4 regions of the Pectobacterium colocasium genome follow, and region 1 is predicted to be linked to each of the others. Evidence: predicted binding sites of a transcription regulator. Region 1 holds the regulator's gene; each other region holds the start of a gene.

Region 1 (3,214 bases):
GTGATGGACGATCACACTTGTGCCGTCGTGCTGGAGCCAATTCAGGGCGAGGGCGGCATTACACCGGCTACGGCTGAGTTTTTGCAAGGCGTTCGCGAGCTGTGCAATCAACACAAGGCGCTGCTGGTATTTGATGAAGTGCAGAGTGGGATGGGGCGTACCGGTAAATTATTCAGCTATATGCATTACGGTATTACGCCGGATATTCTCACCACCGCTAAAGCGCTGGGTGGCGGTTTCCCGATTAGTGCGATGCTGACGACGGAAGAGATCGCTTCTGCGATGACGGTGGGGGTACACGGAACCACCTACGGCGGCAACCCGCTGGCTTGTGCGGTGGCGGAAGCTGCGCTGGATATCATCAATACGCCGGAAGTGCTGTCAGGCGTCGCGGATCGGCACGATCGCTTTGTCAGTGAACTGGAGAAAATCAACCAGCAGTACGGCGTATTCGAGCAGGTTCGCGGCATGGGGCTCCTGCTGGGGGCAGAACTAAAACCGCAGTGGCATGGCCGCGCGGGTGAGTTTTTGGCTGCTGCAACGGCTCAGGGTCTGATGGTGCTGATGGCAGGGCCGAACGTCATCCGCTTTGTGCCGTCTTTGATCATTGATGAGGATGACATTGCGCAGGGGATGGAGAAGTTCGCCAACGCCGTCGCACAGGTTGTTAATGCAGCAAATTGATTACTCACTGAAAACGGTGTGATAGGAAAACGTAGAGAACGTTTTTCAACGCCGCTTGCGGCGGTCCGAAGGGTGGCGAGCAGGAAGCTCGCCATAAAAAAACGTAGGGAACGTTTTTCAACGCCGCTTGCGGCGGCCCAAAGGGTGGCGAGCAGGAAGCTCGCCATAAAAAAAGCGTGAGGCCGAGGCTTCACGCTTTTTTGTGGGTAGGGTACAGCGACAGGGATTTAGCGAGTGCCGTAAACGACAATCGTTTTACCGTGTGCCGAGATCAGGTTCTGGTCTTCTAACATTTTCAGAATGCGGCCCACGGTTTCACGCGAGCAGCCAACGATTTGCCCAATTTCCTGACGGGTAATTTTTATTTGCATGCCATCTGGATGCGTCATGGCATCAGGTTGTTTGGCCAGGTTGAGTAGAGTTTGAGCAATACGACCGGTCACATCAAGGAAGGCGAGGTTGCCGACTTTCTCTGAAGTCACCTGGAGTCTGCTTGCCATTTGCGCAGACAGACGCATGAGGATATCTGGGTTAACCTGAATGAGCTGGCGGAATTTTTTATAGGAAATTTCAGCCACTTCACAGGCGGTTTTTGCCCGCACCCAAGCGCTGCGTTCCTGACCTTCTTCAAACAGGCCGAGCTCGCCGATAAAATCGCCCTGATTGAGGTAGGAAAGGATCATTTCCTTGCCTTCTTCATCTTTGATTAGCACTGCGACAGAGCCTTTCACGATGTAGTAAAGCGTTTCTGCTTTTTCACCTTGGTGAATAAGCGTGCTCTTCGATGGATACTTGTGGATATGACAATGGGAAAGGAACCATTCGAGAGTTGGGTCTGTTTGCGGTTTGCCGAGAACCATTCGCTATCATCCTCTGTTGTAATTCACTGCGCAAATTACAGGGGTCAGAGTTCCCTGTACGGCGTGTTTAACTGCTCAAAAAAATAAAATTCAGTCTAGGCAGAATGACGTCAGGGAATATACTGGAACCACTGTACCCTTGATTTTCCGGTTGCTGCCTTGCCGCACCGTAAACGTGGCTGGGGTATGTCCGGCTACGTCATCATCTTCTTCGTTTCTGGGTTTGTCCAGAAAAGGTCTATTCTGTTTTCGTTTTAACACAGCTTTAAGGACGTGTCTTGTGTTGTCTCGCTTCAGCATGACAAAGCTCTGATTAACGCTGGTTTTTGTACAGTAACGGTATAAATTTTCAAAAAATTTTTAGTGGAGAGGCACCATGCAGGCACGGGTAAAATGGGTTGAAGGCTTAACGTTTTTGGGCGAATCCGCGTCAGGGCACCAGATATTGATGGACGGCAATTCCGGCGATAAAGCGCCCAGCCCGATGGAAATGGTGTTGATGTCTGTGGGGGGATGCAGCGCGATTGATGTGGTTTCGATTCTGCAAAAAGGCCGCAACGATGTGGCGGGCTGTGAAGTGAAACTGACGTCAGAGCGCCGGTCTGAAGCGCCGCGCTTATTTACCCATATCAATCTGCATTTTATCGTGACGGGGAAAGGGCTGACCGACAAAGCCGTTGAACGAGCTGTCGCCCTGTCGGCGGAAAAATACTGCTCTGTGGCATTGATGCTGGGCAAAGCCGTTGAGGTGACGCACAGCCACGAAATTAGAGTGTTGGGTTGATCCCTTCTTCTGGGCACGGTTCTGCCGTGCCCAGTCTGGCTTATTCGATGGTTTTCCCTTCCATTAACCGCTGCACCAGCGGTGCCATGATGAGCTCCATCGCCAGCCCCATTTTCCCGCCGGGAACGACCAACGTGTTGATGTGGGAGATAAACGATCCCTGCAACATGGCCAGCAGATAGGGATAGTCAATATTATCCAACCCCTGAAAGTGAATGACGACGAAGCTTTCATCCAGTGAGGGAATCGACTTGGCAGCAAACGGGTTGGAGGTGTCCACGGTGGGCACACGCTGGAAGTTGATGTGCGTACGGGAGAACTGCGGGGTGATGTAGGTGATGTAGTCTTCCATCGAACGGACGACGGAATCCATCACCGCTTCACGCGAGTGACCACGTTCATTGACATCACGAATCAGCTTTTGGATCCATTCCAGGTTGACGATCGGCACCACGCCGACGAGCAAATCGACATGCTGTGCCACGTCGTTTTGGTCGGTGACGACGCCGCCGTGCAGCCCTTCATAAAACAGGATATCGGTGGGTTCCGGCATCGGCTCCCACGGCGTGAAGGTTCCGGGAACCTGATTGTAGGGAATGGCTTCATCGTAGGTATGCAGATATTTACGCGTCTGGCCGCGTCCGTGCAGACCGTATTCGATAAACGACTGTTCCAGCAGGCTGAAGTCATTTGCTTCAGGACCGAAGTAGCTGATGTGGCGCCCTAAATCACGCGCTTTGCGAATGGCCATATCCATTTCCGGGCGGGTATAGCGGTGAAAACTGTCCCCTTCCAACTGGGCGGCGCGCAGGTCAAACTGTTGAAAAATCTTACGGAAGGCCAGACTGGTTGTTGTCGTTCCCGCCCCGCTGGAGCCGGTAACTGC
Region 2 (3,214 bases), 560 kb from region 1:
AGCCACCATTAAAAGAGCCAGTCATCCCTACGATATACCCGATAGCAATCGGGGTTACGATGCCAGAGATATTGCCAAACATGTTAAACAAGCCACCACTCAGGCCACTGATCTCTTTTGGCGCAGTATCCGCCATGACCGCCCAGCCCAGCGCACCAATACCTTTACCGAAGAACGCTAACGCCATTACAGCAATCACCACCCACTCTGTCGAGACATAGTTACAAATAACCATCGACATAGAGAGCAACATACCAAGAACAATCGGCGTTTTACGCGCAAAGGTCAGAGAGTTAGTTCGGCGCATTAAATAATCGGAAATCACGCCTCCCAAGACTCCCCCCACAAAACCGCAGATTGCAGGGACAGAAGCGACAAAGCCTGCTTTCAGAATTGACATACCCCTAGCCTGAACCAGATACACAGGAAACCAGGTGATAAAGAAGTAAGTCAGTGCGTTAATACAGTATTGGCCCAGATAAATACCGATCATCATACGAGAAGTCAGCAGTTGCTTAATTTGGAACCATTTCTCTGCTGATGGAACTTTCGCTTTATTCGATGCCACGTCCATATTAATCAACGCGCCACCCGCTTCGATATAGTCCAATTCAGCCTGATTAACCCCAGGATGATCTTTGGGATCGTGGATGACTTTCAACCAGATGAAACTGAGGATGATCCCCAATCCGCCCATGAACCAGAATACGTGCGACCAACCAACAGCGTGCACCAGCCACCCCATGATAGGAGCAAAAATTACCGTCGCAAAATATTGTGCGGAGTTAAAGATCGCTACCGCAGTACCACGCTCCTGCGCCGGGAACCAGGCTGCAACGATACGGCTGTTGCCAGGGAAAGAAGGCGATTCACAAATCCCCACCATAAAGCGCAATAAGAACAGTGCAATGACAATAGATGCCGTGGTAGGAAAGAGATCGACGAACCCTTGCAGCAACGTGAAGAGTGACCAGGTAAAAATACTCCAGAAGTAGACACGTTTTGAACCAAAGCGATCAAGTAGCCAACCACCAGGGATTTGGCCGATAACATAAGCCCAGGAAAACGCGGAGAAGATATACCCCATACCGACGGCATCCAGGCCAATATCTTTTGACATGGCAGAGCCCGCTATCGAGATAGTGGCGCGGTCGCCATAGTTAAATGACGTGACGATAAACAACATCACGACAATCCAGTAGCGGGCGTTTGTTCTCTTTTGTATCGCGCCAGCTGCTGAGCTTACTGTATTCATGATGAACTCCTGCTTCAATCGCGGTTCGCTCATTCATTCCGAATAACAGATAACGTGTAGGGTTATCAGAATGAAGATCAGTGGATATCCCCGTCATACTTCAAGTTACATGTGTGTTGGCTGCGTTCACTCACCCGAATCACTTACCTAAGTAAGTTCATCGGGATTCCTTATCTTGCCGCCTACCTGAAACTCGAATTATTTAGGGTATAGTTAAATTCCCATTTTTATTTTTTTTGCGAATAGCCAGGCTATATAGCTTCAGAGTAATTAGCTGACATCTTCAACTCGCCAGATCATTATAATTTTTACCTACTGACCGCTCACTAGATAAAAGCCCAACATTAAAAATGTCCTTTTGAATATGTTGGTGCACTTGCCCTATATAGTGCGAGGTATTTCACGAAAAATGCCGCTATTCTCTTTTTACATTCCTACACATTATTTTCATTTCCTCCGTAAAAACCACACGCCAGCAGAATGTGATCAAACTCACCAAAAACTGGGTCTTCGCCTGATAAATCAGGAACAAAAAGCCCGGACTTAGGTCAATTGCATAATGTACGAGAAGAGAACCTCACGTATACTCGTTAGCGAGCAATGAAGTAATAGCGTGGTAATCACTACCACGGCGTTTCTGCCAAACCAATAATAAAGGCTTGCATCATGTCAGATAAATCAGAAAGTAATGCTGCACAAGAGCAGCCACTTTATATTAAGGTCCACGATTCTGATAATGTTGCCATTGTTGTTAATAATAATGGCTTACATGCCGGAACCCGTTTTAATGATAATCTGGAATTAATTGAACATGTTCCGCAGGGCCACAAAGTTGCCCTTGTTGATATCGCCAAATCAGGCGCCATTATCCGCTATGGTGAAATTATCGGGTATGCGCTACGCGATATTCCTAAAGGAAGCTGGATTGATGAATCTTTAGTCGAGCTGCCTCAGGCTCCCGCGCTGGACACCCTGCCACTGGCGACTAAAGTCCCCCCCTCTCTTCCTTCGCTGGAAGGCTACACCTTTGAGGGCTACCGCAATGCCGATGGCAGCGTAGGCACGAAAAATCTGCTGGGCATTAGCACCAGTGTGCACTGCGTCGCCGGCGTGGTGGACTACGTCGTCAAAATTATCGAGCGCGATTTACTGCCTAACTATCCCAATGTGGATGGCGTGGTGGCACTCAACCACCTCTACGGCTGTGGCGTGGCAATCAATGCGCCTGCGGCGGTCGTTCCTATTCGCACCATTCACAACCTGGCGCTAAACCCGAATTTTGGCGGTGAAATTCTGGTTGTCGGCCTGGGTTGTGAAAAATTACAGCCGGAGCGCCTGCTCGAAGGGACATCAGACGTACAGGCTATCTCGCTTGATGACAGTAGTATTGTCCGTTTGCAGGATGAACACCACGTGGGTTTCCGCTCGATGGTGGATGACATCCTGACGATGGCAGACAAACACCTGCAACGGCTAAACAAACGTCAGCGTGAAACCTGTCCGGCCTCAGAATTGGTTGTCGGCATGCAGTGTGGCGGCAGCGATGCTTTCTCTGGCGTCACCGCTAACCCAGCCGTCGGTTTTGCATCCGATCTGCTGGTTCGCTGCGGCGCAACCGTTATGTTCTCCGAAGTGACTGAAGTCCGCGACGCCATTCATCTGTTAACACCGCGCGCCATCAATGAAGAAGTCGGTAAACGTCTGCTGGAAGAAATGGCCTGGTACGATAATTACCTCGACAGCGGCCAGACCGATCGTAGCGCCAACCCCTCACCAGGCAATAAAAAAGGAGGTCTGGCGAACGTGGTGGAAAAAGCGCTCGGTTCCATCGCCAAATCTGGCACCAGCGCTATTGTCGAAGTTCTGTCACCCGGTCAACGCCCAACCAAACGTGGGCTGATTTACGCCGCAACGCCCGCCAGTGACTTCGTGTGCGGCACGCAGCAGCTTGCTTCCGGT
Region 3 (3,214 bases), 1.9 Mb from region 1:
ACGGTGAATAGTTGCCGCTCAGGATCTTTAACAGCGTTGATTTGCCCGCCCCATTTTCCCCCATCAATGCATGGATCTGGCCGGCATGGCAGGAAAAACTGATATCCGAAAGCGCCTTAACACCGGGAAATTCTTTACCAATCCCATGAAACGACAAATAGGGTGACTGTGCTGTCATGTCGGTTTCCTCATAACAATGCAGGTAGCGCGCGGATAACGTCGATCAACAAAGGATCGAGATACCGGGAGCGACCACGGTGCGAGGCATCCCTGCGGAACCTCATCACCGTGTTTCCCCCTATAAAATGCAAACGCATTTTAAATGCCACTTGTGGCAGCCCGAGAGGGCGTAAACCCACGCTTAAGTGAACAACATTACGATTACATCAGGCCTTTTTTCTCCAGCTCGACCTTAAAGTTGTCACGCGTGATCAGCACCACATCGGTCACTTCGGTGAATTTCTCCGGCTCTACGCCCTTGGTGACCCAGTCATTCAGCATCTGGATACTCTTGTAGCCGTGAATATCCGGGCTTGGCAGCAGTGAGCCAAAGAAGCCTGTCGCCTGACCTTTGGACAACTCGCTGACCGCATCCACGCCGTTGATACCGATACCAATCACATTTTCGGCTTTAAAGCCCTGGCCTTCCGTCGCACGCACGCCGCCCAGCACGGTATTGTCGTTCATGCCGATAATCAGCCAGTTTTTCACACCGGGGTGCTGAACCAGCATGGAGTTGGCGGCATCAAACGCGCCGGGGATATCGTTAGATTTGGTCGGCACCTGATAGATCTGTTTTTCCGGGAAGCCAGCGGCTTTCAACGCATCCATAGAACCAGAGGTACGGCGACGCGCGGTGTCCAGTTCGTTCGCGGTAATTGCCATCACGGCCGTTTCATCCACTTTCCAGCCGCGTTTGTTCATTTCTTTATACAGTTCCTGCCCCTGGCGCTCACCAATCTTGGTGGCAGCCATCATCACCAGCGGTACCGTGTCCATCGGCTGGCCTTTGGCGTTCACGAACTGATCGTCAACCGCAATCACTTTCAGATCGTAGCTGCGTGCTTTCGCCATAATGGCAGGCCCCAGCTTCGGATCGGGCGTACAGATAACGAAACCTTTTGCTCCGCTGGCCGCCAGGCTGTCAATCGCGTTCAGGGTCTTTTCCCCATCGGGAACCGCAATTTTTATCACGTCAAAACCGAGATCTTTTCCTGCTTTATCAGCGAATTTCCATTCGGTCTGGAACCAGGGTTCTTCCGGCTGTTTCACCAGAAATCCCAGCTTTACGTTCTCAGCCATAGCTGATTGTGACATAACCGCAGCCAACCCGATTGCTGCCAGCGCCTTAGTGAATTTATGCATGATGTTCTCCGGTGTAATTATCTTTTCATTCGCCAGCAACGCCGACATGCGTTCACGTTGTGGGTAAGGGTTTTCCGGTCTGGATAAAGGAAAAACACAGACTTAGCGCAATCCTTTACTCAGTAGCATTCAGACGCTTTATGTTTTAGTCGTTATTTCCGGTTCGAATATAGAGCTTTATCACATCCCGGAACAATGACAGGTTTGTGCATACATTTAGCAATTTTAACCAATCATTAACCTTTGACGGGCTTCACAAAATGGCTGCGGGCGACAGAAAAATACATACTTCCAGCTAACCGCTCCTAACCGCCTCTTCCTGTCCCTGCCTATCGTAAACACCAACGATCTCGGATTAATGAGGAGCAAAGCATGAGCGCGGGCGCTATTACGATTGGCCTCGACTTCGGCAGTGATTCGGTACGCGCCTTAGCCGTTGACTGCCAAAGCGGGCAAGAGTTGGAAACAGAAGTGGTCTACTATCCCCGCTGGCGCGAAGGTAAATATTGTCAGCCGGCCAACAACCAGTTCCGACACCATCCGCTGGACTATATTGAATCGCTGGAACAGGCAATTAAGGTGGTGGTTTCCCGCCTGACGAACGAACAGCGCCAACACATCATCGGCATCGGCGTGGATTCGACCGGGTCGACCCCCGCCCCCATTGATGAACAGGGTCAGATCCTCGCGCTGCGCCCCGAGTTTGCCAACAATCCCAATGCCATGTTCGTGCTGTGGAAAGACCACACGGCAATAGAAGAAGCGGAAGCCATTAATACACTGTGCCGAAGCGGCCAATTCCCGGATTACACCCGTTATATCGGTGGCGTTTACTCGTCCGAATGGTTCTGGGCCAAAATCCTGCATGTCTCGCGTGAAGATGCCGCGGTGCGTCAGGCGGCCGTCTCCTGGATAGAACTGTGCGACTGGGTGCCCGCCCTGCTTTCCGGTACGCAGGCACCTGCCGATATCCGCCGTGGTCGATGCAGCGCCGGGCATAAATCACTCTGGCACCCAAGCTGGGGCGGACTGCCGCCGAAAGACTTTCTGCATGCGCTCGATCCCTGCCTGACCGAGAAATTGCAGTACCCGCTGTTTACCGATACCTGGACTGCCGAACAGCCAGTCGGCACGATTACCGCAGAGTGGGCGCAGCGTCTCGGCATTCCCGAGACAGTCATCCTGGCGGGCGGCGCGTTTGACTGCCACGTCGGCACCGTCGGCGCAGGCGCACAGCCTTATACGCTGGTTAAAGTAATTGGCACCTCCACCTGCGACATTCTGATCGCCGACGACGCACGCATTGCCGATCGCACCATTGCGGGTATTTGCGGGCAGGTCGACGGCAGCGTTGTTCCCGGCTATATCGGCCTCGAAGCGGGACAGTCCGCCTTCGGTGATATGTACGCCTGGTTTGGGCGGCTGCTGGGCTGGTCATTACAGGAAGCGGCGAAAGACTATGCCGAACAAGGTCATCCCGAACTCAAAACGTCATTACAGGCGATGGAAGCCACACTGCTGGAACGGCTTACCCGTAGCTGGGCAGAAAATCCCACGCTGGATCACTTACCTGTCGTGTTGGACTGGTTTAACGGCCGCAGAACGCCGTTCGCCAATCAGCGGCTCAAAGGCGTGATCACCGATCTCAATCTGGGCACCGATGCCCCCACGCTGTTCGGCGGCTTTATTGCCGCGACGGCCTTTGGCGCGCGCGCGATTATGGAATGCTTTGAAAATCAGGGAGTCCCCGTCGAGAACGTGCTGGCACTGGGCGGCATCGCGCGGAAATCCCCCGTCATCATGCAGGTATGCACTGATGTGATGAATCGCCCTTTGCAGATCGTTGCCT
Region 4 (3,214 bases), 1.1 Mb from region 1:
ATGGCGCTGAATGCATAGCTGCGCAGGTAGCCTAGCGGCGTGAGTCCCAGACTTTTAGCCTTGGATTCACTCATCATTAAAACGGCCGCCGCGCCATCCGTCAGCGGCGTACTGTTAGCCGCCGTGACCGAACCATGTCGGCGATCGAACGCCGGGCGTAAACGGGAATACTGCTCCAGTGCGGAATCATGGCGCACATTGTTATCTTCGCTTAGCGCTTTCTCATACGGTGGGACGTAAGCCGTCATCACTTCATCGCGCAGCACCCCGGACTCCCAAGCCTGTGCCGCCAGTTTGTGCGAACGGTGCGCCAGTTCATCCTGCTCTTCACGCGTGATGCCGTAGGTTTTTGCCATCTGTTCCGCGGTATCACCCATGCGCAACCCGGTGGAATACTCCGCCACGGCAGGCGCAACCGGCAGCAGGTCTTTCGGGCGCAGACCGCTTAACAGTTTCAACTTCTGGCCCAGCGTTCTGGCTTTGTTCATATCCACCAGCGTTCTGGCCAGCGCTTTGCTGACACCAATAGGCAGCACGGAAGAGGAATCCGCGCCGCCGGCAATACCGACTTCCACCGTACCCGCCATAATACTTTCTGCCACGTTGGCGACCGCCTGAAAACTGGTGGCACAGGCGCGCGACACGCTGTAGGCATCGGTATGTACGCTCATCCCCGTACCGAGCACGATCTCTCTGGCGATATTCGGCGCCTCGGGCATTTGGACCACCTGCCCGAACACCAATAGTTCGATCAATGCAGGATCGATACCCGTGCGAACCAGTAATTCACTGGTGACGAGCTTCCCTAATTCGAGGGCGGGTACGCCATGATAGGCCGTTGCCTGCCGGGCAAATGGGGTGCGTAATCCGCTCACGAACGCAATGCGATCGCCACGGCGGGTTATCAGAGGTAATACCTCACTCATAAACGCTCCTGTTAACCGAAAATACTCCCGTTAACCAAAAATACTTCCGTTAGCCAAAAATAAATTGCGAGCACAACAGGTCAGACCTGATTTCATTGTTAACCAGATGGTTACATTACGCAAAGGCGCGCAACACAAAAGTGTGAAGAGCGTGGGGTAGCCGCGAACAAAAGTGAAGAAATAGCCACAACAGAAGGGATAGAAGCGAGGTAAGACGTCAGAGGAAACCGTGACGGGCAGAAGCCACAGAAGGCTCCTGCCGGGACAAAAATTAACGCAGGCCGAGCTGGAAAATCATCGTTTCAGCCTGACAGCTGAACGTAAAATCGATGTCCAGCTTAACGCCACCGTCTACGTCTTCCAATGTGCTGACGATGTCGCAAGGTTCGGACTCTACCGCACGCGCTTTTGCCGTCAGAGCGGTCAGCGCCGCTTCCGCATCAGAACGATCGCCGAAAACTTTGCTGTAAGACGCCGTGCAATCGGTGTTATCCATAATTGTGCCGACATCGACACAGCAGCAGGCTGCGGTTTCCTCAGCACTGCATTTGTTGATTACGTTCGTCATAATACTTTCCTCTTAGGACTTAAGACGCGGGAGATTTGATCCAGTTCAAATATTTTCTATCTTCCTTATATTTTACTCCCTCATCCCAAAGCAGTACCAGCACTTCATGCCAGCCAGGAATTTTAGTGATATCAATCACATTAAGGTGTTATGCGGTAGTAAAAACCGAGTAATATCTCTTCACACAAATTAACCAAAACGTTAAGCAGATCTAAATTTTGCATCATTTTGGAAATATTCTTAATACACGAATGCAACATTATCGTATTCCCAACTTATACTTTGGCAACTGGTCTGATTTGTCAGGCTGAGTGCGCCCCCTACAATGCGCGTCCCTTGTTACCCCGTGTAACAACGTTAAATAACAAGCATATAAAGAGGTTTTGGTCATGAGCCAGAAAAACCTGTTCAAACAATCCACAATTGCTGTTGCGGTGGCACTGTTCTCAGCAAATGTGTCAGCAGCTGGTTTCCAGCTAAATGAATACTCCTCATCGGGTCTGGGCCGTGCATTTTCTGGTGAAGGTGCCGTAGCCGACAATGCGGCCTCCGGCAGTCGTAACCCAGCGACCATGACCATGTTTGACCGCCCGTCATTCTCCGGTGGCGTCACCTATATCAACCCGGATATTGATGTTCAGGGGAAAAACTCTCTGACAGGGCAAAATACCAGTGCCAAAAATATCGCTCCGCACGCCTGGGTACCGAACCTGCATTTTATCATGCCGCTTAATGAACAGTGGGCAATCGGCGCTTCTGCCACCACTAACTATGGCTTAGCAACAGAGTTCAACGATACCTATGCCGCAGGTTCCATTGGCGGGCAAACCGACCTGATAACGTCAAACCTGAATCTGAGCGCCGCCTACCGTCTTAACCAGCATTTCAGCTTCGGTCTGGGTGTCAATGCTGTCTATGCTGATGCCAAGATTGTTCGCCGGGCAGGTGAATTGGCAAATGTGCCTACCGCAGCTGGTGGGTTACAAGGGGTCGTCGCTGGTCCTTCTTCAGAAATAGCTCGTCTGGAAGGTAAAGAATGGGGATACGGCTGGAACGCCGGTATTCTGTATGAAGTGGACGAAAATAACCGCTTCGGTCTGACCTATCGTTCTAAAGTCGATATCGACTTTAACGGCGATTACAGCAACAACCTCCCAACAGCAGTAACAGCATTGAACGGTACGGGTGGTGCTAAGATTCCTGGCAAGCTAACGCTCAATCTACCAGAGATGTGGGAGGCCTCAGCCTACCATCGCGTAGCACCGAAGTGGGCAGTGCACTACAGCCTGGCCTATACCAGTTGGAGCCAATTCCAGGAACTGAAAGCGACGGGTAGCAACGGCCAGACTCTGTTCCATAAAGATGAAAGCTTCCGTGATGCTTACCGTATCGCACTCGGTACCACCTACTATCACGACGATAACTGGACGTTCCGCGGCGGTATCGCGTTTGATGACAGCCCGGTCCCAGCCGACAAACGTTCTATTTCCATCCCGGATCAGGATCGTTTCTGGCTGAGTGCAGGTACCACCTATGCCTTTAATAAAGACGCGTCTGTGGATGTTGGCGTATCCTACATGCACGGTAAGCAAGTTGATATCAGCGAACCTATCTCTGATAGAGCAGGTTCGCCAAGCTACACGTTCAGCTCCAAAGGTAAAGCCTGGCTGTACGGCGTGAACTTCAACTATGCGTTCTAAAAACGATGCGTTCTAAAAAC

Evidence for each region. The regulator CRP, encoded in region 1, controls carbon source genes, mostly activating them, when cyclic AMP is high. The targets are predictions, from matches to a motif close to ATGTGANNNNNNTCACAT.
Region 2: garD (galactarate dehydratase) is a predicted target of CRP. The motif match lies at 1,736-1,753, and genes of this name have one in related genera.
Region 3: LCF41_RS11070 (arabinose ABC transporter substrate-binding protein) is a predicted target of CRP. The motif match lies at 1,534-1,551, and genes of this name have one in related genera.
Region 4: LCF41_RS15030 (YfcZ/YiiS family protein) is a predicted target of CRP. The motif match lies at 1,528-1,545, and genes of this name have one in related genera.

What each region holds. Positions count from the first base shown of each region.
Region 1 covers NZ_CP084032.1:4,387,364-4,390,577, reverse strand. The annotation lists gene argD (bifunctional acetylornithine/succinyldiaminopimelate transaminase) at 1-684, shown strand, start outside; gene crp (cAMP-activated global transcriptional regulator CRP) at 912-1,544, opposite strand; gene LCF41_RS19880 (OsmC family protein) at 1,921-2,328, shown strand; gene LCF41_RS19875 (phosphoribulokinase) at 2,369-3,214, opposite strand, start outside.
Region 2 covers NZ_CP084032.1:3,828,571-3,831,784, forward strand. The annotation lists gene LCF41_RS17350 (MFS transporter) at 1-1,255, opposite strand, end outside; gene garD (galactarate dehydratase) at 1,922-3,214, shown strand, end outside.
Region 3 covers NZ_CP084032.1:2,459,450-2,462,663, reverse strand. The annotation lists gene araG (L-arabinose ABC transporter ATP-binding protein AraG) at 1-178, opposite strand, end outside; gene LCF41_RS11070 (arabinose ABC transporter substrate-binding protein) at 382-1,365, opposite strand; gene LCF41_RS11065 (ribulokinase) at 1,738-3,214, shown strand, end outside.
Region 4 covers NZ_CP084032.1:3,310,449-3,313,662, forward strand. The annotation lists gene fadI (acetyl-CoA C-acyltransferase FadI) at 1-926, opposite strand, end outside; gene LCF41_RS15030 (YfcZ/YiiS family protein) at 1,198-1,494, opposite strand; gene fadL (long-chain fatty acid transporter FadL) at 1,884-3,194, shown strand.